Regions from separate parts of the Anoxybacillus sp. UARK-01 genome, predicted to be linked through region 1. Evidence: riboswitches for the same ligand, from Rfam matches in the RefSeq annotation. Region 1 holds a riboswitch; each other region holds the start of a gene.
The links. A riboswitch is a leader RNA that binds a small molecule or an ion and turns the genes downstream of it on or off. The one in region 1 is predicted to bind thiamine pyrophosphate.
Positions count from the first base shown of each region.

Region 2: linked by a shared signal. The riboswitch ahead of thiC (phosphomethylpyrimidine synthase ThiC) and the one ahead of thiM (hydroxyethylthiazole kinase) in region 1 are both predicted to bind thiamine pyrophosphate.
Region 3: linked by a shared signal. The riboswitch ahead of tenA (thiaminase II) and the one ahead of thiM (hydroxyethylthiazole kinase) in region 1 are both predicted to bind thiamine pyrophosphate.

Region 1 is NZ_NASY01000056.1:36,729-46,902, reverse strand. It holds gene B6A27_RS17625 (twin-arginine translocase TatA/TatE family subunit) at 1-23, opposite strand, end outside; gene thiE (thiamine phosphate synthase) at 500-1,165, opposite strand; gene thiD (bifunctional hydroxymethylpyrimidine kinase/phosphomethylpyrimidine kinase) at 1,175-1,987, opposite strand; gene thiM (hydroxyethylthiazole kinase) at 1,999-2,808, opposite strand; TPP riboswitch at 2,891-3,002, opposite strand; gene B6A27_RS17605 (glycosyltransferase family 2 protein) at 3,054-4,076, opposite strand; gene B6A27_RS17600 (DUF6044 family protein) at 4,090-5,757, opposite strand; gene B6A27_RS17595 (FdhF/YdeP family oxidoreductase) at 6,065-8,398, opposite strand; gene fdhD (formate dehydrogenase accessory sulfurtransferase FdhD) at 8,826-9,611, shown strand; gene B6A27_RS17585 (LamB/YcsF family protein) at 9,958-10,174, opposite strand, start outside.
Region 2 is NZ_NASY01000013.1:748-10,921, forward strand. It holds gene B6A27_RS01300 (nitric oxide synthase oxygenase) at 1-830, shown strand, start outside; gene B6A27_RS01305 (NAD(P)-dependent oxidoreductase) at 891-1,757, opposite strand; gene B6A27_RS01310 (methyl-accepting chemotaxis protein) at 2,348-3,601, shown strand; TPP riboswitch at 3,667-3,781, shown strand; gene thiC (phosphomethylpyrimidine synthase ThiC) at 3,931-5,652, shown strand; gene B6A27_RS01320 ((2Fe-2S)-binding protein) at 5,787-6,266, opposite strand; gene B6A27_RS01325 (FAD binding domain-containing protein) at 6,263-7,102, opposite strand; gene B6A27_RS01330 (xanthine dehydrogenase family protein molybdopterin-binding subunit) at 7,104-9,416, opposite strand; gene B6A27_RS01335 (NTP transferase domain-containing protein) at 9,373-10,041, opposite strand; gene B6A27_RS01340 (XdhC family protein) at 10,038-10,174, opposite strand, start outside.
Region 3 is NZ_NASY01000031.1:57,080-67,253, reverse strand. It holds gene tenI (thiazole tautomerase TenI) at 1-188, opposite strand, end outside; gene B6A27_RS04805 (energy-coupling factor transporter transmembrane component T family protein) at 201-986, opposite strand; gene B6A27_RS04800 (ABC transporter ATP-binding protein) at 961-2,451, opposite strand; gene B6A27_RS04795 (ECF transporter S component) at 2,464-3,051, opposite strand; gene tenA (thiaminase II) at 3,020-3,733, opposite strand; TPP riboswitch at 3,837-3,944, opposite strand; gene B6A27_RS04785 (class I SAM-dependent rRNA methyltransferase) at 4,087-5,271, shown strand; gene B6A27_RS04780 (YfiT family bacillithiol transferase) at 5,299-5,826, opposite strand; gene B6A27_RS04775 (glycoside hydrolase family 13 protein) at 6,187-7,854, opposite strand; gene B6A27_RS04770 (ketopantoate reductase family protein) at 8,331-9,248, opposite strand; gene B6A27_RS04765 (YbdD/YjiX family protein) at 9,406-9,609, opposite strand; gene B6A27_RS04760 (carbon starvation CstA family protein) at 9,602-10,174, opposite strand, start outside.

The sequences.
Region 1 (10,174 bases):
ATCTCGCCAAATCCTATGTTCATATCATTCACTCCATGCGCTTCATTTTCGTCTTTTCCTTTTCCATTATATCATATCATCTTTGAATTACTACCACTTTCGCTTCGAAGTGGGAGATTCCTGCGAACATGGAAACATCCTTCGATTTTTCAGCTAGCAGACCTTCCCCGTTGTTCCAATGGGAAACGACAAGAAAGCTTGTACATTCGTCCGCTTCACACGTTCGACTGGGCTCGGTTTTCGTTGCTTCGAACCGTGCACAGACAAGGGAACGTTGAAGCTTTTACGTAACGGACGGTGTTCCTTGTCACAATCCCCTATCTTCAGTTTTTCCAAGAACCACTTACAAGTATAGAATAGCACATAGATTCTTGTGATTCCACTGCTTTAGCCAATGCCAACCGACATTTCTCTCTCTAACTCATGAAGCGATGCCCGTCATGTTCCTTGAGGCGATAGTCTTCTGTCGGAATATGGAGTAGTCCAATGATCGACATCCTTATTCGTTCAGTGCTTCAGAAACCGCTCTTGCCAGCCATTCCGCACTTTTTTTAGGAGAAGGAGCTAAACTGATCGCGCTAATGACAGACACCCCGTCTGCTCCAGCGGCAATAACCTTCTTTGCGTTGTTCGCGGTAATTCCGCCAATGCCCACGATCGGTATCGACAGGCCATGCTCACGCATAAGACGAAGAACGGCCGTTCCTTGTGCCTCTTTTGCATCTTCTTTTGTGCTGGTTGGAAAAATAGGACCGACTCCAAGATAGTCAGCGCCTTGCTCAATGGCGCGTTTCGCTTCTGCCAAATTATGAGCTGAAACGCCGAGAATTTTATTTCCTATTTTTTTTCGTACGACATCTGCCCGTTCATCGTCTTGTCCAATATGGACCCCATCAGCATCAAGCTCTAATGCTAGCTCCACATCATCATTCACAATAAACGGAATATGGTGCTTCCGGCAAAGCGCTTGCAACTCTTTGGCTAATGCGTACTGCTCCTTTTTCAAAAGAGCCCCTTTGCCCTTTTCGCGAAATTGAAACATCGTAATTCCGCCTTCAATCGCTTCTGCCAGCACCTCTAACGGACTTCGTTCACAATTGTTGCTTCCCATAATAAAATAAACACGTAATTGCTCTTTCAGACTATCCATTGAAGTTTGCGCCATTTTTATCACCTATGACATCCATTTTTGCCGATACGCCCAATGGTTGGTTGGGCCATGCCCATTGCCGATCTCCAGTTCGTTTTCAATCGCGGCTTGAATAAATGCTTTCGCTGTTTCGATCGCTTCATGGACGCTGCGCCCCTTAGCAAGCTCCGCTGTTACTGCCGCGGCAAACGTGCAGCCTGTTCCATGCGTATGTCTCGTTTCAATTCGGGCGCCCTTGAAATAGGAAAATTCACGGCCATCATATAGCAAATCAACCGCTGCATTTTCAACATCATCGTGGCCTCCTTTAATGACCACGTACGTGACTCCGATTTTGTGAAGCTGTTTTGCCGCTTCTTGGCGTTCCTCTAATGTGCGGATCTTCATCCCCGTCAATACTTCTGCCTCTGGAATGTTAGGAGTGGCTACCATCGCCAGCGGCAACAAATGTGTTTTTAACGCTGACACCGCTGCTTCCTGTAAAAGTGGTGCCCCGCCTTTAGCGATCATAACCGGGTCAACGACAAGCCGACGCCAGCCAAATTGCTTCACCTTTTTCGCTACGGCTTGGATGATATCTTCATTAAACAACATGCCCGTTTTGACGGCGTCTGCTCCTAAGTCCGTACCAATGGATTCAATCTGCTGCTCAACGGCTTCTACAGAAAGCGGATACACTCCCTGCACGCCAAGCGTATTTTGCGCCGTTACCGCCGTTAATGCAGACATTCCAAAGACGCGTAACTCTTGAAATGTTTTTAAATCCGCCTGAATGCCGGCTCCACCTCCACTGTCTGACCCAGCAATCGTTAATGCTTTATAAACTTGATTCACCATGTCTCTCCCCTTCATTCAACTTTGGTAAAGGATCCATATTGACTAATGGCCTCCGCGCCAACTTTGGCCAACTGATTTAAAAAGGCGATTTGAAAGCTTCCAGGCCCATACTCTGCCGCTTCATCAGCAGCTAGTTGCGCCGCCACGCCATAGCTGACAAGCGCCGCTGTTGCCGCTGCTGCATAGTCCTTTTCAACAGCCGCAAACGCTCCGATTACAGATGTGACAAGGCAGCCTGTCCCAGTGACTTTTGTTAACAGCGAATGACCGTTATGAACCACATAAACCGTCGCTCCGTCTGTGACAACATCGTCCTTTCCGGTAATAGCGACTGTCATTTTTAACTGCTGTGCTGCTTTTTTCGCTAGTGCCACCACATCGCCGCTTCCTTCGGCGGCATCCACTCCTTTAATCTCCCACCGCTCGCCGATAACATTCGCGATTTCTGCTGCATTGCCGCGGATGACGGCAATATTTAATTGACGGACTATTTTTCGGGCGGTTTCCGTGCGATATGGCGTCGCTCCCGCTCCAACCGGATCGAAAATCACAGGAACTCCCTGTTCATTTGCTGCCTTGCCGGCAATCAGCATCGCTTCAATTTCCTGTTCATTTAGCGTGCCGATATTTAAAACAAGCGCTCCGGCAATTCGCGCCATATCCGCTACTTCTTGCTTGGCATAGGCCATCACTGGTGAAGCGCCAAGCGCAAGCAGACCATTTGCTGTAAAATTGGTCACAACTACATTTGTGATGTTATGCACAAGTGGATTAGCCTTGCGCACTTGATCGAGCACTTCTGCCACATGTTGCAAATTCATCTTTTCCATCCTCTCCCTTATTCGTTTGTCCAGCTGGATTTGCAAATAAAAATGCACTTTGCGCGTAAGCAAAGTGCATCTATATCGCCTCTATCACTTTCCCTACGCTGGCATTACCCAACAGGTTCAAACGGTCAACGGCGGATGATAGCCGTACTCTCAGCCTGATTCCACAGACTCCCGTATCCTTTTCACTGTTTACAAGCACAGTCTACCCCTTCTTACCCGAGAATGCAAGCAAAAAATTATGTGCTCCCTCCCGGCAATGATTCCGTTCTTCTTGGCTCTTCATGAAACGAGGAAGATCGCGGCAATGGCAAATTAAATAAATCTAAGTCCACAATATAACGAGGGCGCCGTTTCGTTTCTTTATAAATCTTTCCGATGTATTCACCGATTAGCCCAAAAGCAATCAGCTGCAATCCTCCAAGCAGCCAAATCGATGTAATCAACGATGTCCATCCCGTTTGTGTGTGACCGGTCCATTTTAAAAACAGGAAGTAAGCACCAAATAACAGGCTGACAAAAAAAGAAACCAACCCGATCATGGAAATAAAACGAATAGGTGTCACACTAAATGACGTAATACCGTCAAGAGCAAAGGAAATCATTTTTTTTAGCGGATATTTTGTTTCACCGGCAAGTCGTTCCTTTCGATCATAATAAACAACAGTTGAACGGAATCCAAGCAATGGAACAATTCCTCGCAAAAATAAATTGGCTTCTTCAAATCGTTCCAGCTCTTCAACCGCACGCCTGCTCATCAAGCGGTAATCGGCATGATTATATATAAGGTGAACGCCCATCGCCTTCATCATTCTATAAAATCCCTGTGCTGTATGACGCTTGAAAAACGTATCTGTATCGCGGCGGTTGCGAACCCCGTATACAATCTCATACCCTTCATGAAATTTTTGTACAAACTGGCGGATGACCGACACATCATCCTGTAGATCGGCGTCAATGGAAATGATACAATCTGAGCGAGTTTTTGCGGAAAACAAACCAGCTAATAACGCATTTTGATGGCCGGCATTATGGGCAAGCTTGACCCCTTTGACCTCCGGATAATGCAAACTCGCTTTGTAAATGATCGTCCATGTTGCATCTCGGCTTCCATCATCGACAAATAGTAAAGCACTACGTTCGGAAATAAGCCGCTCCCTGACAAGCTGCTCGCGCAGTTCGCGCAGCTGCCGAATCGTTTCCGGAAGCACTTCTTCTTCGTTGTAGCAAGGTACAACAATCGTTAATACAGGTTCGCTCATGATGCTCTCCTCCCTATGATGCTACTTTGTATAAATAAATCGTCCATGCGGATTCCTTGGAATGAAACACTTTCTCAAGCCGCAGCTGATTTTGGGCTGCGTTTTCGATCGGAAGCGCCGAAAAAATATAACGACCGCCCATCTTGCGGAATACATCGGTATTCAGCTCTAAATGTTGAATTTTCTTCTTTGAATTCTTTTTAAACATGTAGTGCTTGCCAAGCTCATCGACAAATAAATAGCAGCGGCCGCCCCACTTATCGAAATACTTGCGCAGCGTCTGGTTTTTGGCTAGCTCAGGAGCAATGATTTGCCGAAATTGATGTTTATATTCGAGCGGATAAAAATTGTTGTACGTATCCAGCGTATAAAAGCCGTTATATTGAGCAATGGCCGGATGAATGCCGATGCTGGCAACGCGGTATGTATCAACGGGCCGCGCGATATAACGTTTAATTTCCGCGAATTGTTTTTCAGCGTAGAACTGGCGAAACGACGGCTTATTTTGATACATAATTTCTTCGTTAAATATAGCTAAAATAAAAAGCTGCAGCGCAAGCGCCAGCCACACAACATTTTTCCATGCTTTAGCATGCTGCCATATGATTCGCAATGAAAGAGCAAACAATACGTAAATCACCATAGGTCGCAAGAAGTGATAGCGGGCAAAATTAAACTTATTAAGAAGATCAAACCGTTCTGTAAGTGGCAGCCACCCTCGATAAAACCAAAACGCATACCACAGCGAAAGGGCAAAGTTAAGCACATGAAGAAATAAAAACAGCCTTTCTTGCCGCCATTGCTTTCTTTTTCCCACAAAATACAAGGCGAAAAGCGTGATTGGTAAAATCACGAGTCCGTGCACGGTCATGACATGCGTATGACCAAGAATATAATTTTTAAATGTCAAACGAACCGCACGCCAAAAAGAAAGATCAGCATGAAAATATTCATCGCGGCTTGTTGGCTCTTCGGAAAATAGAAGTGAATGAACAAGCCGATAATCAACGGCTAAATATAACACAGTCATATAGATGATGGCGGCCAAAAAGCGCAGATTCCATCTTTTATACCTCACTGCATCCACAAGCCACCAAATGCCCAGAGCACTGAGGAAAAAGAAGAAACCAAGTACAAGACCAGAGTAAAACGGCAATAGTGTAAGCACGAGATAATCCACCCACGACCGCCTGCCAGCGCGAATATTAAAAAACGCCCAAAGTGCCAGCGGCATACCAAGCGTGCTTAACATTCCGGACGGCCAAAATGGTGTTAATGCAAAAGCAAGTGCTACACCAATGCGAATCCATGCCCATTCTTTCTCTCTCATAACATGCGTTTTCAGCAATAAGTACATTCCTATAAAAGCAAATACCCTTGTAATCAGCTGGCTGAGTCCATAAGCATAAATCGATGGAAATAACGCATGGAGCCATACGATTCCGCTAAATTCTGTCCCAAAGGCATTTCGCGGCAGACCGTTAATGATTTGCGGAATGACCGCCCCCACCGGCCCAAACAGCTGACCGCTGTTGGCGAGCACCTTGTACCAAGCGATGTTGGAATCTAAATTATCATGTACTCGCATATGCGCATTCTCGCCTAAAATAAAATAAGGCGATACAAACAAAGCGATCACAAGGAATGAGAAGAGCAAAAGTCGCTTTTCTGTTATCGTCATTTCTTCTCCTCCTCTTGTCTGATCATGTTATTTTTATCTTTTAACAAAAAGAGGAAATTATACAGAAAAAATTGCATGTATAGCAAAAACGTGCGGCTCGACCGTCTCTATACTATGGATACAACTCTATGAGCCGCCTTTGTTCTCAAGAAGCACCATGCATATCAAGTGTGGTCTAAGTCGACACAACCCCTTTCATCGTTGCGGCCTGCCTCTCTTTTGCAGAACCTCTAACATTTCGGCGCTTGATGCCCCCATAAAAAAACAGCGCCATTCCCTCTTATTTGGAATGGCGCTTTCGCAAACGTTATTCTACATTTAATTCGAGCTCTTCAATCCGTTTTTCTGCATAGTTTTGATCCTTTTGCGCATGATAATGCTCCGCTTTCTCAACGATGGCCACCGTATTGTATTCCGGAATGTGCGCGTACGTTTCATACACTCCTTTTGGAATGAGCACATTTCCCTCCGGCCAATAGACGGCGATGTTGCCGCGTTTGACGTCCGCGTATTTGGCGCGCCCCTGCATCATGCCATGCCGGTTGTACACAACGATCGGTTCGCCGTCGCGAATATGGAGCGATTTGGCGTCTTCTTCGTTCAGCAAAATATCATAACGGTCGGCGTTATTAAACGGGTCTTTCTCGCTATAGACCATCGAGTTGAACTGCTTGCCCCGCCTTGTTGTGACAAAAAAGCTGCCTTCCGTCTTGCGCAGCTCCGGCAATTCGATCGGAATAAGGTTTCCGCGGCCGTCCGGTGTCGGGCATATGCCGCCTTCACAAAGCCACGCGCCGCCCCATTGAAACACATCGCCTTTTTTCCGTAAATGTTGAATGCCGTCGTAGTTTCGGTTGGCCACCGCGATTTCGTCGCGGATTTGCTGAGCGTTTTGAAACTCGATGAGATGCTTTTGTTCCGGCTTGACTCTAGAGGCGAGATCGACATAAATTTTCCACTCGGCGCGCGCTTCCTCAATGCGCGGGCCGTCGATTTCCGGACTGAAATAGACCATCCGCTCTGTGCTGGTCGAGGTACCGCCACCCGGCTGCTCGTATCGCGTCATCGCCGGTAAAATAATCACCTCTTCCTTCGCATCTAAGAGCGTTGAAGTATTGAAAATAATATCTTGATGCACGCGCAGCTCCAACTGTTCAAGCGCCTGGCGAACAAAATCAGGATTCGGCATCGTCTCAAGAAAATTGCCGCCGCTCGTATACAGCAGCTTCACTTTTCGTTCATGACCGTCGGGAAGCAAGATGTTTTCAATCGTTTGTCCGATTGTGTCCCCTTGCCAGCGAGGAATCGGAAAGCCCCATATTTGTTCAAGACGGGTAATATTTTCCTCATCAAATTCGCCGCCCGGAAGAACAAATGGGTCAGCCCCCATTTCCCCCGAACCTTGCACGCCGCTATGGCCGCGAATCGGCATGACGCCGCAATGCTCACGTCCGATAAACCCGCGAAGCAAGGCAAGGTTAACGACTTGTGACACATTATCCGTACCGAACCGGTGCTGAGTCAATCCCATGCTCCAAACAAATACAGCTGACTTAGCATTAGCCAGTAATCTAGCAAACTCATACATTCGTTCCTTTGAAAGCCCCGATGACTGCTCAAGCGTCTGCCAATCATATTTCGCGACATGCGAACGCAGCTCGTCAACACCGTTCGTGTGTTTGGAGACAAACTCCCAATTAATTGCATCCTCCATCTCAAACCAATGCTTGATAACTCCATTTATAAAGGCGATATCTCCGCCAATATGGACTTGATAAAAATCATCTGCGATTTTTGTTCCGAATAAAGCGCTTTCCCAAATGGACGGAATCCAGTAGTTTTCCATAGCCGGCTCACGGTACGGATTCACAACAATGATTTTCGTACCTGCTTTTTTCGCAGCGTACATATATTTCGTCGATACCGGCTGGTTGTTGGCAGCCACAGATCCCCAAAAGACAAGAACATCTGTGCCGATCCAATCTTTATAGCTGCAGCTTGATGCACCGATTCCAAGTGAACGCTTTAACGCTGTTTTGCTTGGTGAATGACAAATGCGTGAAGCATTATCGATGTTGTTTGTTCCTAAAAAGCGCGCTACCTTAGCAGCAGTGTAATACACTTCATTCGTAATGCCGCGCGCTGTCAAATAAAAAGCGATCTGTTTCGGATCAAGTGAGCGGATTTTTCGGGCAATCCGTTCAAACGCTTCATTCCAACTAATTCTTGTAAACTTTTTTTCTCCTGGTTTTCGTGACAGTGGATAGGGAATGCGGCCAAGCTTGCGCAGCTCTGTACTGTCCATTTTGCGCAGCTCCTCCACATCTTCCAGCCATTTTGGGTCCATTGCTGGCATCGTATTTAGACGAAGTACGTTTAAACGAGTCGTACAAAGATGCGGACCTGTCAATGTTTGATCATGAAGTCCGGATACACCGAGCGCACAACCATCGCATACTCCCTGCGTTAAAATGCGGTAGGCATAAGCAAGCTGGTCTTTGTTTTCCAGCATCACTTTTAAAGTATCACGGAGATGATGCGGCTTTATCTTTCCAACTCCCATCGGCAAAAGGCTCGCCCAAAGCGAGGGTTGGGGACGCTGATTCAGTTTGATTGGGCCGGTGTGTTTCGTTTTGCCCATCTTCGCTCCTCCTTTTTTATTGGTCATCCTATTTTCGAAACATTCCTACATTTTTATGGTATTATTATATTATATCATCTCTTCTTATTTCCTCAATCAATATGCAGCTGAGCCTTTGAGCATGATCGATAAAAAGGAGAGGATGAATGGTATAAATCAGCGATCCTGATCCGACCAGTCAAACAAGAAAAACATCACTTCATTGAATAGAGTAAATCAAAGGAGAATTCGATGGTTTCGACAGTCGCAGGCAAGTTCTTGACTTGTTTCTCATGCCTGCCCACGGAAGGAAGAAAGATGGGCACATTTCATTGGAGTTCTATCACCACACAAGAGGACATCTCTAAAAGGAAAAGGGTGAAAGATTCACCCGGCTTTATATACGCCTGATAGCTTCGAGGTTATATATGAAAAGAAGGTGAAAAGTGTGAAATCGAATATAACGACTGCCAAGCAAATCTATAAATATATGGAGGGAGAACTTCACGAGCAAGAGGACGCCATTGTTCTTGAACAGCCATTGACCATGATCGTGAATGGAGAGGAGTTTGCCACGCTCGTTTGTTCGCCAGAGCACCTTGATGAGCTTGTTCTCGGCTTCCTTGCTTCTGAAGGAGTGATTCGTTTCCACGATGATATTCATCAATTATCCATTGACGAAGAGCGAGGGTTTGCCTATGTTGATCTGTCCGTACCTCTAGCCCCGGCTTCTTCTTTTTCCAAACGGTTCATCGGCTCATGCTGTGGAAAAAGCCGACAGTTTTATTTATTAAATGATGTAAAAACAGCAAAAACGATTACAACCTCCACACGCATCCGCGTTGAGAAATGCTTCGCTCTTATGAATACATTGCAAAATGAAAGCACGGTTTTTCGCCATACAGGAGGAGTGCATAATGCGGCCTTATGCAATGAAGAAGGGATGATCATCACCCGCTCTGATATCGGTCGCCACAATGCTCTTGATAAAATTTATGGCTATTGTTTGCACCATGCGATTCCGATGCGTGACAAGCTCGTCGCTTTCAGCGGCCGCGTATCTTCGGAAGTATTGCTGAAGGCATCGAAAATGGGGGCAGGAATCGTACTTTCAAAATCGGCCCCGACCGATTTAGCGTTACAGCTCGCCGATGACTTGCACATGACCGTTGTCGGCTTTATTCGCGGAACAACCCTCAATATATACACCCATCCGGAGCGGATTATTGTATAACAACCGGCTTCTGTTCGTTTGAAACGAATCTAAAGAAAAAGTTCGGCTGTTACGGCCGAGCTTTTTCCTTGTAACAAATGAATGAAAGCCAAATACTAGCAGCCATAAGAACGGTGTGAAAAAATGGTGTAACGAAAAGGTGACTTCCATCATGTTCTATGATGCATTGTCCCTCCACTTTCTGAATCCAAACGTTGCTCAAAGCTTATGTTTCTATATCCTCCGCCATTCGCTAGCGGCCTTGCCTCATCGCTTTTGCGCTTCCTTTGCCGCGAGAATCCGGACGAACGGACAGACAGAAAAATACATTTTACCGTGAATGACGCCGGAATATATCACGTTTTCTTTATCCAATCGCTTGGATTTCAATCATTGCACCATGCAACGCTTGAACTAACCGCTTCGCAAACGAAACGGCTTGACTCCCGTCACCGTGAACACACACCGTTTCTGCCACAATCTCCACATCAGTACCTGCAAGCGAACGAACACAGCGTTCGCGCACCATTTTCACCACTTGACGCACCGCATCCTCTTCGTTCGTAATCAAGGCCTGTGGATGA
Region 2 (10,174 bases), on a different contig from region 1:
AAACAGAAGAGGATGTGGCTGCCCATTTATTGCACCATATTGAGTTTGCGACAAACAATGGAAAGATCCGGCCGACGATTACCGTCTTTAAACCGGATGGGACCGTTCGTATTTGGAACCATCAATTAATCCGTTATGCCGGCTATGAGACAAGGGACGGAATCATTGGCGATTCTGCCTCGCTTACGTTGACAAAGGCGTGCCAACAGCTCGGCTGGGAAGGGGAACGCACCCATTTTGATATCTTGCCGCTTGTTATTCAAGTTTCAGGAAAACAGCCGAAATGGTTCGAAATTCCAAAAGAGCTTGTGTTAGAAGTGCCGCTGGAACATCCGAGCTTTTCATGGTTTCGGGATCTGCAGTTAAAATGGTATGCGGTGCCGATTATTTCTGATATGTGTCTGGAAATTGGCGGCATTCGCTACATGGCTGCGCCATTTAACGGATGGTATATGGAAACGGAAATCGGGGCGCGCAATTTGGCTGACGATTACCGTTACAATATGCTTCCAAAGATCGCTTCTTGCATGGGGCTTGATATGAGTACAAATGCAACACTTTGGAAGGATAAAGCATTAATTGAATTAAACATGGCTGTGCTTTATTCTTATAAAAAAGCGGGTGTCAGTATGGTCGACCACCATACAGCCGCCCAGCAATTTAAATTGTTTGAGCAGAAAGAACGAGAAGCGTGCCGCCATGTCACAGGGGATTGGACGTGGCTGATTCCTCCTGTTTCACCAGCGACAACGCACATTTTTCATAAAAACTATGACAATACGGTCGTTGTGCCGAATTTCTTTTATCAAAGCCGCCCATATGAATCATAAACGATGAATAAAGGAATATCATCCGCTGCCTGTCGCTGCGCTGTTTATGGAGACAGGCGGTTATTTTCTTTTGATTGATAAAAACGAATAAATCGCTGAAAAATCTTCCTGAGCCCATCCATTCTGGCTGGCGAGGCCATAGATTTCTTTGGCGACATTCGTAAGCGGCAAAGAAATGTGATGCTCATAAGCGGCTTGGGCGATCAGCTGTAAATCCTTTTGCATATATGCAAGCGGGAATTCTGTTGCGAACTGGCGCTGAAGAATTTTTTCGCGTTTCCCGCTTAAAAAGGGGGCAGCGGTCGGACCGTTCAGAAGCGTGTTGACAACCGTTTCTGTCTCTAAACCAAGCGCTTCGCCAAGTGTGACCGCCTCCGCGAAAGCTGCCATTGAATGAGCGAGCATTAGATTCACGACAAGCTTCATGGCTGTTCCTTTGCCATTTTCTCTTTGATAATGGATCGCTTTCCCCATGACATTCAACATCGGTTCCACTTTCTTAAGATCTTTCGGATCCCCGCCTACAAAAAAGACTAACTCTCCTTTTTCGGCCGGAATCACCGAGCCGGAGACAGGAGCATCTAAAAAGTGAATGCCTCGCTTTCTGGCCTCTTCTGCCATTTGGAGCGTAAAGGACGGATCCACCGTGCTGCAGTCCACCCACAGCTTTTCTGGCGATAAATGATGCAAAAAGCCGTTTTCCCCAAAAGCAGCGGCTTCAACCGCTTTTGGATGGGCAAGCATCGTAAAGAGTACATCGGCTTGTTCAGCGGCTTCTTTCGGCGAATTGGCCCACTTTGCTCCTGCTTCTAACAGCGGAGCGGCTTTTTCTTTTGTGCGGTTATGGACGATAAGCTCATACCCGCTTTCAAGTAAATTTCTTGCCATACGGCTTCCCATAAGTCCTAGACCAATGAATCCGATCATCGTTAATCCCCTTTCCTTTTTTGAACGCTTCCCACCTACACTTTGCCGAGAAGGGGGGTAGGTATTCCCGCCCATGGAAAAGGAGGGAGGCGTTTTCCCCTGTTTCATGGGATAATATTGGCTCCTTTTTTTCGTGATTTTACCACTTTTGTTTCGTCTGATTCAAGGGAAACGCCAGCGCTGAAGTGGAATGCGAAGTCAGAGTTGATAACAGGAGCAATCAATCGCTGTGATTTTGCAAAGAGGGAGAAATAGATAGCTAGGGGAGGGCTGCCTCCATTTTTGCGCACTGAAAAGCAGGCTCTTGCCGATTTCTGTCACATGGAGCAAGCAGATCCGCTACGAGGAAAATATTCAGCATGCGATAGTCCTAGAGAAATGCCCAATGCTTCATGAGACGAAATGGAATAAGTGAAGAATCAAATAGTCGTTGTTCGTTATATTTATAAAATAATAAGAGCGAATATATAATTTATATGTCTTAATATGTCGGTTTTTAAAAGTATACTATAATAAAAATTATCTTCCGTTTTGTAGAAAAGGAATGATATAATATTTATGAATTGACTGAAAATTCGGAGGGAACAAAGGTGTCACTATCAAGCTATATTATTCGCACTCTGATGGTTGTTATTCCTGGAGTGGTGCTAATTGCTCTAGCGGTATGCTTAGGAAACGGGATCAGCGGTTCCGCTTTTGGATGGACCATAGCAGGGACGGCATTATTTGGAATTGTTCTAGGTATTTTGTCAGCTACTTTGAATTATCGTCGTTTTGTTGCACCGATTGCGATCATTAATGACTATTTAGAAAAAATGACGGAAGGCGATTTATCTGTGCGAGTTCCTGTGGAGAGTGTCAAAGAACTGAGGCCGATCGCTCTTTGCATGAACGAAATGGCCAAAACATGGGGTGAGGTCATGGCGCATATGAAGCGCCATTCAGATGAGATGACGTTATTTGCCGAGCAGCTTTCCCATAATACGGAGCAAACAACAAAAGCGACGGAACAAATTGCAACAACCATGGAAAACATCGTATCTCACTCAGACCAACAAGCCAAGATGACAAAAGAAACGTCTTATTCCATGAATGAAATTTCCAGTTCCTTACTGCAAGTCGCTGCGAATACAGAACAGGTGACTACGAATGCAGGCGAAATGTTGATGAAAGCGGCAGCAGGAAAACAATCGATTGAAAAAATGGAAGAGCAAATGCGTTTTATTCATGAGCATGTCCAATTGCTCGGTCAAATCATTAAAGGATTAGGAGAACGTTCTACTGAAATCGGCCAAATCACGCAAGTCATCACAGGGATTTCTTCACAAACCAACTTGCTCGCATTAAATGCGGCAATCGAGGCAGCGCGGGCGGGAGAGCAAGGGAAGGGATTTGCCGTTGTCGCTGATGAAGTGAGAAAGCTGGCGGAGCAATCGGCACAATCCGCCCAGCAAATTACAAAATTAATTGATGACATTCAACAAGAAACCGATAAAGCCATTGGGTCAATGGATGTTGTTGCCGATGAAGTTTCTCAAGGGCTTCATGTCGTTCAAACAGCCGGACTTTCTTTTGAACAAATCCGGCAATCTATTAACGGGGTCAATGAACAAATTGAAGGAGTTTCAGTCGTGATTCGCCAAATGACGCAAAGCGCCCAGAACGTTGCTTCAGCCATTGAACATATGGCAGAAATCGTGGAGCAATCGTCAGCGGGCTCTAGCCATATTTCAGCAGCGACCCAAGAACAGATGGCTTCTATGGAAGAAATCGCTTCTTCTGCTTCTGCGCTGAATGAAATGGCTGGAGAAATGCAGAATCTATTAGGGAAATTTCGGGTATAGGAAAACATAAGAAAAATGTTTACATAAATGAATAAATATGCTAAACTTTCCCTAAAAGTAAATAATGGATCTACTAGGGGAGTCCAATAGCTTGGACTGAGAGAAGAACGCGCGAAAGTTCTTTGACCCTTTGAACCTGATCTGGGTTATGCCAGCGTAGGGAAGTAGATAGTGGGAGTATGGATTGTTGCATATACTTTGCGCTATTTGTTGATTCCATCGGGTTCTCTTTTTGGAGAACCCGATTTTTGCTTTTTCCCCACCGTCTTTTTTTCGTACGTTTTGGTGTAGCCCTTAGATCGAATGAAACAAAAAGGAGGAAGGGTTGCATGCAAAACGTTTTATCTTCTATGCCGTTTCCAGCCAGTAAAAAAGTGTATGTAGAAGGATCGTGTCCTGATATTCGCGTTCCTATGCGTGAAATTACGCTAAGCCCAACCAAGACGGAAGCCGGAGAGTCTAAAAACGATCCGATCTGTGTATATGACACAAGCGGACCGTATACCGACACGGAATTTCAAGCGGATATTTACCGCGGGCTTCCTGAACTGCGCAAGCGTTGGATTTTAGAAAGAGACGATGTCGAGGAATATGAAGGACGGCCCGTGCGTCCAGAGGACAACGGTCTCTCAAAAGGAAAGGAATCGAACGTCTATCTTCCCTTTAAGCGGACGCCGCTACGTGCCAAAAATGGCAAGGCAGTCACACAAATGCATTATGCGAAACGCGGGATCATTACTCCGGAGATGGAATTTGTCGCTATTCGGGAGCAGATGGATCCGGAGCTGGTCCGTCAAGAGATCGCGGCCGGGCGGGCGATTATCCCAGCCAACATCAACCATCCGGAAAGTGAACCAATGATTATTGGGAGACGTTTTCATGTCAAAATTAACGCTAATATCGGCAATTCAGCCGTCACTTCATCAATTGATGAAGAAGTGGAGAAAATGCTCTGGGCTGTCCGCTGGGGAGCAGATACGATCATGGATTTATCAACAGGAAAGCAGATTCATACGACGAGAGAGTTTATTATTCGCAATTCCCCTGTTCCAGTTGGGACGGTTCCGATCTATCAAGCGTTGGAAAAGGTGAATGGAATAGTTGAAGATTTATCGTGGGAAGTTTATCGCGATACACTGATTGAGCAGGCTGAACAAGGAGTTGACTATTTTACGATTCACGCTGGGGTATTGCTTCGTTATATACCGTTGACCATTGGAAGAACAACAGGAATTGTGTCGCGCGGTGGCTCGATTATGGCGCAATGGTGTTTGGCCCATCATCAGGAAAATTTCTTATACACTCATTTTGAGGAAATTTGCGAAATTTTAAAGTCCTATGATATCGCCATATCGTTAGGAGACGGTTTGCGGCCTGGATCGATTGCCGATGCGAATGATGAAGCGCAATTTGCAGAATTAGAGACGCTTGGCGAGCTCACTCAAATAGCATGGAAGCATGATGTCCAAGTGATGATTGAAGGGCCTGGGCATGTGCCGATGGATAAAATCAAAGAAAATGTCGACAGGCAGATGGAGATTTGCCATGGTGCGCCATTTTATACGCTTGGTCCGCTGACGACGGATATCGCCCCGGGATATGACCATATTACATCAGCGATCGGTGCGGCAATGATCGGCTGGTATGGAACCGCGATGCTTTGTTATGTGACGCCGAAAGAGCATTTAGGATTGCCGAATAAGGAGGATGTGCGCCAAGGAGTGATTGCTTATAAAATTGCGGCGCATGCTGCTGACTTAGCGAAAGGGCATCCAGGGGCGCAAATGCGGGATGATGCGCTGTCGAAAGCGCGCTTTGAGTTTCGTTGGAACGACCAATTCCATCTCTCGCTGGACCCGGAACGGGCTAGGGAACATCACGATGAGACACTCCCGGCGGAAGGGGCGAAGGTGGCTCATTTTTGTTCCATGTGCGGTCCCAAATTTTGTTCGATGAAAATTTCCCATGATTTGCAAAAAAGCATAAAAGAGGACGGGATGAAGCGAAAAGCGAAGGAGTTTGTTGAAACCGGTTCGAGACTTTATCAATGATCAAGCTCAATAGGGACATGGATTTGTCTTGCTGACGGATCACGGGGTGCGTATGAAGCAAATAAGAAAGAGCATCTGGTTCATTCGCAGAAAAGCCTTTCCCGGCCAATATGGCGGGAAAGGCTAAAAAGTAATCAGTCTTTGCTTGCTTGCTTTTCTGCGAGCACAGATTTGACCGCTTGCTCGATTTCAAAGTAGCTGGTGCAACGGCAAACATTGGATTCAAGCCATTTTTCAATGATTGGGTCCGAGGCGTTCGGCGTACTTTCAACAAGAGCATGGGCGTTCATAATAAAACCGGACGTGCAATATCCGCATTGAAAGGCGAAATGTTCGACAAATGCTTGTTGGATAGGGGTATCGCGCAATCCCTCAATGGTTGTAACGGATTTTCCAATGGCTTCAATGGCTAGTATCATGCACGATTTAATCGGAGTTTTAGCCATCAATACGGTGCATGCACCGCAATCACCGTTTAAACAACCCGGCTTGGCTCCTGTCAAACCAAGGTGATTGCGAAGAACAAAAAGAAGCGTATCCGCTTGTCTGGCTATGACGGAGTATTTCTCTCCATTGACAGTAAGCGGTATTTCACATTTGGATGATGAATTCATCTTTCGGACTCCTCCAGTTCAGTAAGAATGTCCCAAAGTGTATTTTTTAACACAAATAAACGATATTCCGTTGAACCTTCGATATCATCTAAAATCGGCTCGGGCAATTGCTGTAACGCATAGTCGATTCGTGCGTCGATCGGAAGATGGCGGGCATTTAACATCTCTTCTACTTTTGGCGAACGAAATGGAAATGGACAGACGCCGCTAAAAGCAGTGCGGAGTTCATTTCCTTTTTTTAAAGCGGAAACGGTGACGAGCGGGTAGCCAACCTTGCCCTGTTTTCGGCGTTTCATATGGACATGGGGCATCGTTAAATATGCCGCATTCATTTTGACTTGCACAAGAAACTCCCCAGGCTGCAGTTGGATGCTTTGCTGGAAGACTTCATGAATCGGTCTTTGCTGAACCCCCGATTTTCCAGCAATCACAATATCACTGTCTACAAGTAAAAGAGGCAGTACGGTTTCACGGTAAAAAATTTGGCCGCAAATGTTGCCTCCAAGCGTAATCTGATTGCGCGCCGTGCGATCTGCAATTTCACTTGCCGCCTTGGCTAATAGCGGAAATGCGTTTGTTTCCTCAATAGCGGTAAGAGTAAGAGCGGTGCCGAGTACTAATTGATTTTGTGAAATGTCAAATGACTGGCATTCTGGAATGTGCTTGATATCAATAACGGCATCTGCAAATACAAGATTTAGGCGCGAGAGGGTAATGATTTCTGTTCCTCCGCTATAATAGATGGGCGTTTTTCCTTGACGCTGAAGCGATGCAAATAACTGAACGGCCTCTTCGATTGATGATGGACGATGGTATGTGAAATCAAATGAAACCATATTATTTCCCCTTTTGCGCTCGCCAAATTTGTTCAGGGAACAGCGGCAATTTGTTAAGAGGAACGCCAGCAGCGATTGATAAGGCATTGGCCAGTGCTGCAGGAATGCCGATGAGACCGTGCTCTCCAGCGCCTCGTGCTCCATAAGGCGCATCTATTTGAGGTGTTTTGATAAAATCGGCTATATATTCTGGATGCTCGCCAAAGCGGATTGGCTGATAGGTCCGTATCTGTGGATTTAATACGCGCTCATATCGGTCAAATAAAAAGGTTTCGCGGCTGGCAAAGCTCAGCCCCATGCTCATTGCCCCGATGATCTGTCCGATCGCTGCTTTCCAATTGAGCACTTCCCCGATATCAACGACCGATACGGCTTTAAGAATTTGATAGGTGCAATCGCGTTTATCGAATTCAATTTCTACTGCATGGGCACATACCGTCCACTCTGGGCCGGGCTTCCCTGCTCCTGTTTCCTTATCAAGAGGAGTTAAATGACGCAACGTGTAATTGCCGCGTCCAATAATTTGTCCGCCAATCGCGTTTCCGTTCGGATATTTATAGCCATAAGCAATATCTTTGATCGGAATAAAAATAGCAGGATCATCGCGTACAAATACTTTGCCGTAGCCGACTTCTAAATCTTCGATGGGGGAGCGGAGCACACAAGCAGCGATCGCTTTTAACTGCCGAATGGCATCTTCGGCTGCATTTAACACAGCTCGCCCCCCCATAAATGTGCCGCGACTGGCGACTGTTTTCCAATGCTCTGGTGTGCTTTGCGTGTCGATATCCATTTTTACGTGAATATCATCAATGTCCATTTTTAGCTTTTCAGCAAGAATTTGGGCAAGAACCGTTTTAGAGCCTGTGCCGATTTCGACAACGCCGGACATGAGATTAACGCTTCCATCAGGGTTGAAAGTTACAATCGCACCGGAGCTGGCCTCGGTGTCAATCGTGGATGTTTTCCAGGAGCAGCTTACACCCTTGGCGCGAACAGTGCGGGCATTTAGTTCGATTCGCTGCCATTGATCCCACTGAATGAGCTCGCGCAGCCGTTTGATGCAAGCGGGCAAATTGCCGACATTGCTTCGATTAAGAAGGACGCGGGTCGGAGTCGTATGGCCGGGCAAAATCGCATTTTTCAGCCGCAGCTCGAGCTTATCCATGCCCAGCTTTTTAGCTAATATATCCATGGCCCGTTCAATGGCAAAGGCTTGTTCACAATGGCCAAAGCTACGAAAAGGCGAGGCGTATGGATGGTTCGTATAGATACAGAGCGAATCGCACCATACATTTTCAATGCGATAGGGCCCTGTGCAATCTACTGCGGCAGCACGAGTGACATCAATCGCTTTATCAGAGTAGGCTCCTCCGTCAAATAAAAACAATATTTCAGCCGCCTTTATCATTCCATCCTTTGTACAACCGAGCTTGACAGTCGCCTCCATTCCGATGTGCACGGGCGATGTAATCATGTCCTGTTCCCTTGTATTCCAAACGCTGACTTTACGGCCTCTCACTGCTTTAGAGGCTAAATAAGCGAGCAGTTCTAATTGAACGGGTGCCTTTCCTCCGTAACCCCCGCCGACCAAAGGCGTATGCACAACCACTTTTCCGACATCTTCGCCAAAATAAGTACTGATTAGTTTTTTGATCATAAATGGCGACTGGGTAGAGGCGGTGATCTCAATCCTTCCGTCCGGAAAAATTTCGGCTGTTGCACATCTTGTTTCCATCGCTAAATGATCTGAGGGGGAAAATGCGACGCTGGTCTCAATCACGACTTCGCTTTCGCTCCAGCCTTTTTCCATATTGCCTTTGCGAATTTTGGTGCGGTGGGCGATATTCGTATTCGGTTCAGGATAAGTGTGATCATTTTTTTCATAGCTTCCTAGATTTTCATGAATCAACGGGGCGTCAGCTTGTAATGCGGCACGTGGCGAACCGACCGTTGGGAGCGGCTCGTATACGATTTGAACCAGATTGGCTCCCTTCTCTGCTTGTATAGGGGTATCGGCGACTACGATCGCCACTACTTCACCATGATAACGCACTTTATCAAAAGCGATTGGCGGCCGGTCTCGTAAATCCTCTCCTGTCAGAGGAAGTCCTTTTCCTGTCACGACAGCGCGCACTCCTGGAACGGAGAGCGCTTTTTCGAAGTGAATTTCGTGAATAAGAGCGTGAGCATAAGGGCTTGTAACAAGATGGGCGTGCAGCATGCCTTGCTGCAGCTTATCATGAGTATATTTGGCCCGCCCAGTTACTTTATCCCAAGCCTCTTTGCGAATGACGCTCTTTCCGATCATGATAAACCCTCCTTTTTTGATTCCAGCGCCTGATCGCTGTTTCATAGTCTACGAATGTATCAATATCGAAAAACAAGTCCATGTCATTGGCTGTTAGTAACCTTCCATTCCAGTGGCTATTCTTGCGAAACAGCTGGCGTGCTCCCTCGTCACCATAAATGTCGAGCAGTTCAGAGAATAAAGCAGCGCTAAAGAGAATGGGCGGAGAAGGCCTCGATTTGGATGAAAAAGCGACATAATCGGTGCGATGTTGGCAATAAGCGTTGATAAGATCATTAATCATAGCAGCTGTAATAAATGGTTGATCGGCTAGCATTACCACGGCTGCTTCAGCATGAAGCTTGATAGCAAGATGGAGTCCGCATCGCAATGAATGGGCGAATCCCCAATCAGAAGCGCAACGAATGATGATGCATTTTTCATGATGACGTAATTCATATAGCATCCAGTCAAGTGAATCCTCCATAGGCACAATCACAAGAATGTGAGAAAGGGAAGACAATACGGCTGCTTGTAAGGCAGTGGATCCGAGAGAATAGTCAGCAAATGGAAGCAATCGTTTATCCGTTCCCATTCTTGCACTTTTTCCAGCGGCTAAGTAAATCCCGACGGTTCGAGGAGCTTTCATCTTATTCCCCCTTCTGGAGATGGTTGTTTTCGCAGCACATGAATCATTTCTGCTAAAATGCTGATCGCAATTTCTTCAGGGCCGCGCGCACCGATGGAAAGTCCAATTGGCGAATGGATACCATCGGGAATGG
Region 3 (10,174 bases), on a different contig from region 1:
ACAATGATCTTTTTGGCTGGCACACCAGCATAAAGTAGAGCCTCAATCCATTTCACCAGCTCTTTTGCTGTTTTGTTTTTTTCTCGTATATGAATCGCATCCACATGCGAATGAATGAGCGAAGAAATGGCAGCAAACTCTTCAAGCGACTGAGTTCCCGTTGAGATGACATGAAGCGCTTTCTTCATCAAAATCCCTCACTAACGCACATCTGTTACTGGAATATACGGCAAAACGATTCCTGTATAGCAGGCAAGGGCCGTTATGCCAATGATGATCAGCAAAAAGATAACATCATATTTGCTAAAGCCAATTTGATAATAAAACGTTCGATTGGTCTGATTAGAAAACCTCTTCGCCTCCATTGCCACCGCAATGCGCTGTGCTCGGCGAATGCTTTGCGATAAAAGCGGAATCGCGTATCGCTTTAGCTTGGTGTTGAGCCCGCGCTCCGCATCCGCTCCACGTACTTTTAAAGCATTACGCACGGTCTGAAATTCCTCCAGCATAATCGGCAGCAAGCGAATTCCTGCCAAAAAGCTGTACGCATATTTGGGCTTCAGCTTTAACTGCTGCATCAGCGAATAAAACAAGTAAACAGGACGCGTGGTTAAGGAAAAAAGCAAGCCTAAAAGCGCAAATGATAAAGCGCGAAAACCGAGATGCATTCCCCTTAAAAAGCTTTCTTTCGTAACATGCACAAGTCCCCATTGAAACCAAGTCGTTGTTCCCTCCCCAAACATCGTCATGGAAGAGGCGGTCGAAACAAAAATCACGAAAAAAGGGACAAAGAAAAGCAACAAGTATTTAAGCGGATAACCAGTATAAAGGAAAAACAACAGCAAAAAGCCAAGCGAAAAATTCATTAATACATTTGGGTTATGCACGAATAACACAGCCACAAATAATGCCAGCATCACGAGCAATTTTAAGCTCGGATTCGTTCGGTGAAGCCATGTTTCACGATAGCTTATATTCCATCTCATGGCTCGCATCCTCCTTGCCTAATTCTTCATCAGCTGTCGTTTTCCTAATGATCGGTTCATCATGAACGAGCTTTCCTTCAGCAATGGTCCATCTTCTTGTGGCAAAATGCTGCACAATTTGTTCATCATGAGTGACCATCATAATCGTTGCTCCTTGCTCCCGGTATGATTCAAGCAATTCTAATAGCGCGAACGTATTTTTGGCATCTTGTCCAAAAGTCGGCTCGTCCAATAAAAACACTTTTTGGCCGCCAATGATGGAGGCCGCAACACTCAAGCGACGCTTCTGCCCCATAGACAGCTGATAGGGGTGCTGATCTCGTTGTTTTTCCAAGTGAAAGGCCGCCAACAGCTGTTCAACCTTTCTAGAAATTTCTTCTTCCGTGCGCTTTTCTAAGCGAAGAGAATAAGCCATCTCTTCCCAGACGGAATGGGTCACAAACTGAAACTCTGGGTTTTGGAAAACAAAAGCCATATGGCGAGCGATTTGTTTCGTTTTTTGCAGCTGTTTGCCATAGAGTTCATATGTGCCCTCGGTTGGAATCAACTTCATGAGCGCATGCAGCAGCGTGCTTTTGCCCGCTCCGTTTTTCCCCGTTACCGCAATCCACTCTCCTTCGCAGACACTTGCTTGGTCGATGTGAATTTTGGCTTCTTTTTTGCGATATCCTTTCATTTCTTTTAGATAAATGATTTCATGATCTGATGCAGAAGCTGGCTGTTCATTTCTCCGCTTTTTCCTATAATCCTCCCAAACTCCCGGATACCAAATTCCTTGTGAAGCAATCACAGATTTATAGGTTTGAAAGATCGAAGCCGCATCGCCGTCCGCGATCATGTCTCCGCTTTCATTAAATAAAATGATGCGGTCCACGAAATCCAGCACATGTTCAATTTTATGTTCGACGACAATCACCGTTTTATCATGAGCAATTTGTTTTACCGTCTTCCAAATTTCTGCGGTTCCCTCTTCATCAATCATCGCTGTCGGCTCATCAAGAAACAGTACATCAGGCTCAAGCGCAAGAACCGAAGCAAGCGCCAGACGTTGCTTCATTCCTCCCGATAGCTCATGAATATTTGTATGTGGCTGGATTGATAATCCAACCATTTGCAGCAATTCACAAATGCGATCATCCATTTGTTCACGGGGCACCCTGATATTTTCTAACGCAAAAGCAATTTCTTCATCCGCAAACGGCATGCAAAATTGCGAATCAGGATCTTGAAACACATATCCCCAGTTATCAGGCACCTGAATATGTTTCGCCTTCATAGGAATGTCCACTGAATGCGGAATTAATCCGCAAAGCACTTGCAACAGCGTCGATTTGCCGCATCCAGATGGACCTAACAGCAATACTTTCTCCCCTCTTGAAAAAGAAACTGACAAGTCTTTAAACAGCAAGCCTTCTTTTCCGGGGAATTTGAGCCGCAGCTGGTCAACAAAAGCTACGAGTTCCATTTTCTTCACCCTTTAACGGTCTAGCTGATCATAATCTTCTTTTGATGCGGAACGAACCATTTGCGTCACTCCAGTGGCTTCAAGTGCTTTCACTAAAGAGGAAGCAAACACGCCGGAAATTAAAATCGCGCCAACAAACCGTGCAACAAAGAACAATGTTAAATTCCATGGAGCCAGCGCTTCAATGTATCCTTTATAATAGTCCATAATTAACGAACCAATGGTTGAGCCAATCGCCGCAAGCGACACAACAAACACATCAAATCGCTTATAGCGGAACGCAGCGAAAGCAAGCTCTGCAAACAATCCTTGTACGACACCGTAAATCAATACTTCAAGTCCCCACTCAGAGCCGGTCACAAATTCGCTTGATGAAGCAGCAATTTCCGCCAAAAGGGCAATACCAGGCTTGCGAATAATTAAAAAGGCAACAGTAGCGGCAATGAACCACATTCCATAAATGAGTTGATCAAGATGGAAGCCAAACGGCTTAACAAAATAGTAGAATGGTCCCCATAGCTTATACACAATTCCAAATACAATGGAAATGACAATTGTAATTAAAATATCAGCTAATTTCAATCCCTTGGTTGTCTGCATCCTTTACTTTCTCCTTTCCTTGAATTGGCCATGTTTCTAAACGGTACGCCATTTCCCAAAATGAATATTCGTATTGGCTGCTAATGATAAAATGCTGTTCCATTCGCTTGCGATCCGCTTCCGACACGTTTTCTGCTACCGTATCTAATCGCTGAATTTGTTCTTCCACTAACTGACGGAACCATTCCGATCCATAAGCGGCAATCCATTCTTGATAAATCGGCTCCTGCGGCGTACAATGCTTTAATCTCTCACCAATTTCGTAATAAAGCCAATAGCATGGTAAAATAGCAGCAATCACATCGCCTAAATGACCTTCATACGCTGCCCTGTACAAATGAGAAGTATAGGCGTAAGCCGTCGGTGCCGGAACGAACGAAGCTTTTTCCTCCTCCGTGATTCCGAGCTGCTTTGCAAACTTCTCATGCAAAGATAGTTCCGCTTGCTGAGTATTTTGCGCATGATGCGCCATCCGCGCTGTTGTTGCCAAATCAAACGCTCGTGCAGCTCCAAGCGCTTGTACTCTAGCAAAATGGCTTAAATAATAGGAATCTTGCAAAACATAATAACGAAAGCACGCCAGGTCGAGCGCTCCCTCACCAAGCTCCTTGACGAATGGATGATGAAAGCTTGCCTCCCAAATAGCGTCTACCTTTTGACGCAATAACTGTGAAAATGACATGTCAATCCCTCCTTCATTTGGAAACATATCCATGCTTGAATCAATAAAAAACCACTTTCTTTCGCGAGCGCAAAGAAAGTGGTTTACAAACATTTATAAAGCCAGTACGCCACTTCCACTTCCCTACGCTGGCATAATCCAGATCAGGTTCTAAGGGTCTCAAAGGCACACTTTGATCTCAGCCTATCTAAAGGCCCCCCTAGTGGATGATTAGAAGCATGGATATAAAGTTATTTAAATTTATCATATCACTGTTCGTATGATTGTCAAGTCTCCCCTCCTATCATTGCTTCCTGATCGGCAATTCTGTATGATAGAGAAGGCAAATAACTTAATTTAATGGAGTGAAGAATGTGGCAAACGTTTTTTTGAAGCGAAAGCGCAAAAAGCGGCTGGAGCAAGGCCATCCTTGGATTTTTCAAAGTGAAGTAGACTACATTGAAGGTGATTTTGAACCAGGCGATTTTGTGAACGTCTATAACCATCAGCATTACTTTCTCGCAAAGGGGTATATTAATCCTCGCTCACAAATGATTGTGCGCGTCTTAACTCACCATGCAGACGAAGAATTGAACGAAACATTTTTCATGGAAAGGATTCGTCAAGCATGGGCATATCGGGAACGAATGATTCCAGGTGTCCGTTCTTGTCGCGCCATTTATGGTGAAGCCGATTTTTTGCCGGGGCTTATTGTCGATAAATACGAAGATGTACTTGTTGTGCAAATTCTTTCCCTTGGAATGGAAAAGCGAAAAGACTGGATTTTAAAAGGCTTGCTTGAAGTATTTCAACCAAAAGCGATTTATTTGCGCAATGATGTATATGTCCGCGAACTGGAAGGGCTTGAGCAAGAAAAAGGATTTTGGTACGGCACATGCGATACAGAAGTGATCATTGAAGAAAACGGGGTAAAATACATCGTTGATATTGAAAACGGGCAAAAAACAGGGTTTTTCTTTGACCAACGGCAAAACCGCGCCGCCATTCGCCCGCTCATCGACACGGATACAACCGTTTTGGATTGTTTCACCCATACAGGCTCGTTTATGCTCAATGCTTGTTTATACGGAGCAAAGCATGTCACCGCTGTCGATATTTCCGATCACGCGATTGAGACAGCGAAACGAAACGCAGCACTAAACGGTTTTACGAACGTTGATTTCGTTGTCGCCAATGCGTTCGATTATTTGCGAGAGGCCGTGCACGAAGGAAAGCAGTGGGATGTCGTGATTGTTGATCCCCCGGCATTCGCCAAATCGGCTCACTCTGTTCCAAAGGCCTTGGGCGGATATAAGGACATTAACTTAAACGGTTTAAAATTAGTAAAGGATGGGGGATTTTTTGTTACAGCCAGCTGCTCCTACCATGTCCATGCTGATATGTTTCAAGCGATGGTGGAAGAAGCTGCATTTGATGCAAAAAAAATTTTGCGCCAAGTCCATTGGAGCGGAGCCGGCTATGATCATCCGAAGCTGCTTGCTGCCGATGAAGGCGATTATTTAAAATTTGCCATCTACGAAGTGCATTCACGCAAATGACGGACATCAAGCACGATGTCCGTCATTTCACCATCCTTTTTTCTGGCGCAATTGCTGAATATGTGCAGTATGATGCTTCCCATGCCAAGCATACATAGCCACAAATGTATATAAATCGATTTCCATTTTGGTCCCTTCATGATAGAACGTTTTTTGAAAATCTTCTGTTGCCAACGATTCAAGCAGCTGTGTCCAACGTCCATGAACTCCTTCAAGCAAACGCAAAGAAAGCTCGACTGACACCGAACGGGCATCGACCGTTTCGGCCCAAGCATTTTCATCAAATGGTTTAATGGAAGGAGCCGCTTCGGTAATCGTCCATTTTGTGCGCAAAAACGCATTCATGCTGGCATCCGCCATATGGTGGACCACTTGCGCTACCGTCCAGCCCCCCTCACGATAAGGTGTGTTCAACTGCTCCTCATTGAATCCACTGACAGCTTCACGCATCGCTGTTGGCAATTGACGAATATCAGCGATCCATTCCTTTATCTTCTCTTCTTGAAACAAAGCTGGCTTTTCAAATTTTCCAATCGGATAGCGAATATCATTCATTTCTTCATCCCTCCCACTTAACCATTCGCCCTATCACTAAGTAAATCCTTTGTTTGTTCCTAACACCGTATCTATAAAGTATAGATCTTCCCCCCTCCCCTTTGTTTAGAGATGGGAGACTTCTCCGTAGATCTGTTATTGACCATTGAAAAAATAGCGCTTCTTCTTGCCAATCAGCTATCAATTCCATTTTCTATATCAAACATAAATGCAAGCGATGAACAACCAACCGCTTCCAGAGAATTTCGTTCGTCTGAAAGCGATGCTGTTCGGTTGGACGGACTGAAATCGATGATCACCTGCCCGCTTTGAGCAAATGTTGACTCATCAAACGATAGATCATTGCATAGGCTCCAAATGCTAAATTTGATTTATATAAACACGCGCTTCGTACGGCCGCAGCTTAAAACGGGTCGCGTTTTTATGCGGCTTGACCTCATAGTTTTGCAGCGCTAAATGGTCTGAAGATAGTTTGATGGCATCATAGCGATAAAGAACCGATTTAGGGCTCAAATTGACAATCACAACCGCTTGTTCATGCCCAAGTGTCCGCGTATAAGCGTAAATCGCTTGATCATTTTCTAAAATTAGATCATACATGCCGTAAACCAATACTTCATGTTCCTTGCGCAGACGAATCATTTTTTTATAAAAGTGGAAAACTGAATGCGGATCGTTTTGCTGCCTTTTTACATTGATCGTTTTATAGTTTTCATTGACTCCTAACCATGGCGTTCCTGTAGTAAAGCCGGCATGAAGCTCGTCAGACCATTGCATCGGCGTGCGGGAATTATCGCGTCCTTTTTGCCAAATCGACGGCATGATTTCTTCATGTGAACGTCCCTTTTCCCGCTCGCTTCGATAAAGGTTTTTAATCGCAATATCACGATATTCATCAATCGATTGAAAACGGACATTGGTCATCCCGATTTCTTGTCCTTGATAAATGAACGGAGTTCCTTGCATGAAAAAGTAGAGCGCCCCCAGCGCCTTGGCACTTTCGTTAAGATATTCCTTATCGTTTCCCCATGTTGAAACAGAGCGAGGCTGATCGTGATTTTCAAGGAACAAAGCATTCCAGCCGCCATTTTCAAGCCCTTTTTGCCATTTCGTCAACACACGCTTCAATTGGCGGACATCCACTTGATGATTGATGGTTTTCTCCCATAATCCCAGATGTTCAAATTGAAAGATCATATTAAAAATGCCTTCTTTTTCTCCTACCCATTCCCCCGCCTGCTCCACCTTTACGCCATTCGCTTCTCCGACAGTCATAATATCGTATTGCGCAAACGTTTGCATTTTCAACTCTTTTAAATATTCCATAATGCCTTCTTGATTCATATGGCCCGCAAAGGAAGGAACGTAATCCAACCCCTTGGGATTCGGCAAGTCTGGCAGCCCAGGCTTTTTCTTAATATGAGAAATCGCATCAACACGAAAACCGTCAATCCCTTTATTCAGCCACCACTTAATCATTTCATACAACGCGCGGCGCACCTCATCATTTTCCCAATTTAAATCAGGCTGCTTCGCCGCGAAAACATGCAAGTAATACTGTTTTGTCAACGGATCATATTCCCAAGCCGATCCGCCAAAAATACTTTCCCAGTTATTCGGCTCTTTTCCATTTTTACCATCGCGCCAAATATACCAATCGCGTTTCGGGCTATCTTTTGCAGAACGTGACTCTACAAACCACGGATGTTCATCGCTTGTGTGATTAATCACCAAATCTAAAATGACTTTCATGCCGCGGTTATGCGCTTGCTGCAACAGTTCGTCAAAATCGTTCATATCTCCAAACTCTTCAGCAATGGCATAATAATCACTTATATCATATCCATTGTCGGCATTTGGCGATGGATAAATCGGACAAATCCATATGATATCGATTCCAAGATCGTGCAAATAATCAAGCTTTGAAAGAATGCCGCGAAGATCCCCGATTCCATCTCCATTGGAATCCATAAAGCTTCGCGGATAAATTTGATACACAACCCCTTCTTTCCACCATGCTTTATTCAAAGTAGTACCTCCTCTATTCATCGACATGCAATATCCTAATTATTAAGTTACATGATCCGCTATCGAGATACAATACACTTTGAGAAAAAAGTAAAAACGCTCCTGAATGATCCCCAATCATAAGCATACTCAAGACGGACAATAGCCTCTTTCGTAGCGCCATCGGATACCAAGATTTTTCACAGGAAGTAACAGCCATCATCAAACAAAGGAATACTTGCCGATGATAAACCGAAAAGCAAATAATCCCACCATTCATAACTTAAAGCCTGTAAAAAACATGGGCGGAGACAAGTCGGTGAACTTGCCTCCGCCGCACCAAAACGCAACCAAGCGGCGAACAACTAGCTGCTTTCGACTGCTCCCTTTTCAATTATTCATTCCGTCCACTGAAACGTTCTTGCTTCTCGCTTCTGTCCATTTTTTCCATTTGAAGCTATCCATATCAAGCAAATCAAACATCGTCCCTTCTCAATCTATCCTCTTTGCCGCTCATATAACTTTAAATGATGATACACAGCTTTAAGCAACGGGGTAGTGATTTGATGCTGCTTCGCTAGTTGAAGCAAATATCCTTGCAAATGATCGACTTCGACCATTTGCCCTTTTTCCATATCGCGCTGCATGGAAGATTTCATTTGCGGCGGCATGCTATTCATTTGCGCCCATTGTTTTTCCTCAATGCCGTCTTCAATTGGGGCCCCGTGCGCTCTCATAATGGCTCCGATTTCTTTCAATAAAGCTAAAAGAATTTCTTGCCCGTATTCTCCTGAGCACACCAGACCCATCGGAACACGGAATAATGTCGTCACACCAGACATCGCTGCAATAAATAAATATTTGTGCCACATATCAGTGACAATTTGTTCACTCAACTCAAATCGTGCATTGCATGATGAAAACAGATCATCAAGTCTTTTCACCCGTTGGGTAATCTCACCTGACCATTCACCGAACTTGACAGTGTGAGTAGGACTTGATTGAATAATCGTTCCATCTTCTGCAAGGGTTGTTTCAATAAAACAAAGTCCTCCCAATACGTTCTCTTTTCCAAACTCCTGCCAAAGCAAGTCCATGTGCGCAATACCATTTAATAGCGGTAAAATAAGCGTTCCTTCTCCTACATATGGCTTGACATCGCGAATGGCTTCAGGCAAATGATACGCTTTGTTAGAAAAAATGACAACATCAAACGATACTGCTTCCTCTGCGGCAACAAGCAGCTTGGGAGTTAGCTGTGCGTCACCATGGACACTGCGAATGACAAGCCCTCGTTTTTCTAATTGCTGTTTTCTTTTTTCGCGAACAAGAAACGTGACATCTACTCCTTTTTCCAGCAGACGACCGCCAAAATAACCGCCGACTGCTCCAGCCCCCACTACTAATATACGCATCTTTGATTCCTCCTTAGCAGATTGGATGAAACGTCCCTAAACCGACAATCCTTCACCGATAAAACAAAATAAAGGCTCCATAAAAAAATCCTATCATGTTCTCTGGCATTTCTAAACAGCAAAGAAAGAGAAAAGGGAGATCAGAATCCCCCTTTTTTCAGCAACACCGAGATACTTTTCCACCTTTGGCGTTATATCTTGCATCTTGTGCCTCGCAAAAAAACTCCTTTCGCGACTTAATCGGTTCTCCCGGGTGATGCGTTTTCATATGTTCAACATAACGTTCATAATTCGGCACCCCAACAAGCAAATCGAAAAATTGCCGCCGATATTTGATCATATTTGCTAGAAGCTTACGCATAATGCTTAACCCCATTTCCATCATCCCGTGGAATATAAGGAGCTTCTTTAAGAGGTGTTGCTTTATTATTCAATACTTTAATCCAAATGTTAATCGACGAAATGAGCACAGCTAAAACGACGAGCATAAAAATGCCGCATAACGCTGCATCTACATAATCATTCATAATAATTTGCCGCATTTGCGCTTCTGTCGTCGCTGGTGCTAAAATATTGCCTTCGTTTAGCGCATTTCTGAATACTTTCGCATGTGATAAAAATCCAATTTTAGCATCCGGATGGAACAATTTTTGAAATCCAGCTGTCATCGTTACAACTAATAGCCACACTGTTGGCACTAACGTTACCCATGCGTATGCCTTTTTCCCCATCTTAAATAAAAGAGTCGTTCCTAATAAAAGGGCGATACCAGCAAGCATTTGGTTGGCAATACCAAACAGCGGCCATAATGTATTGATTCCGCCAAGCGGATCAATGACTCCTTGATAGAGGAAATATCCCCATCCGAGTACACATAAAGCCGTTGCAATAATATTGGCCGGCAATGAATCGGTTTTAGCAAATGG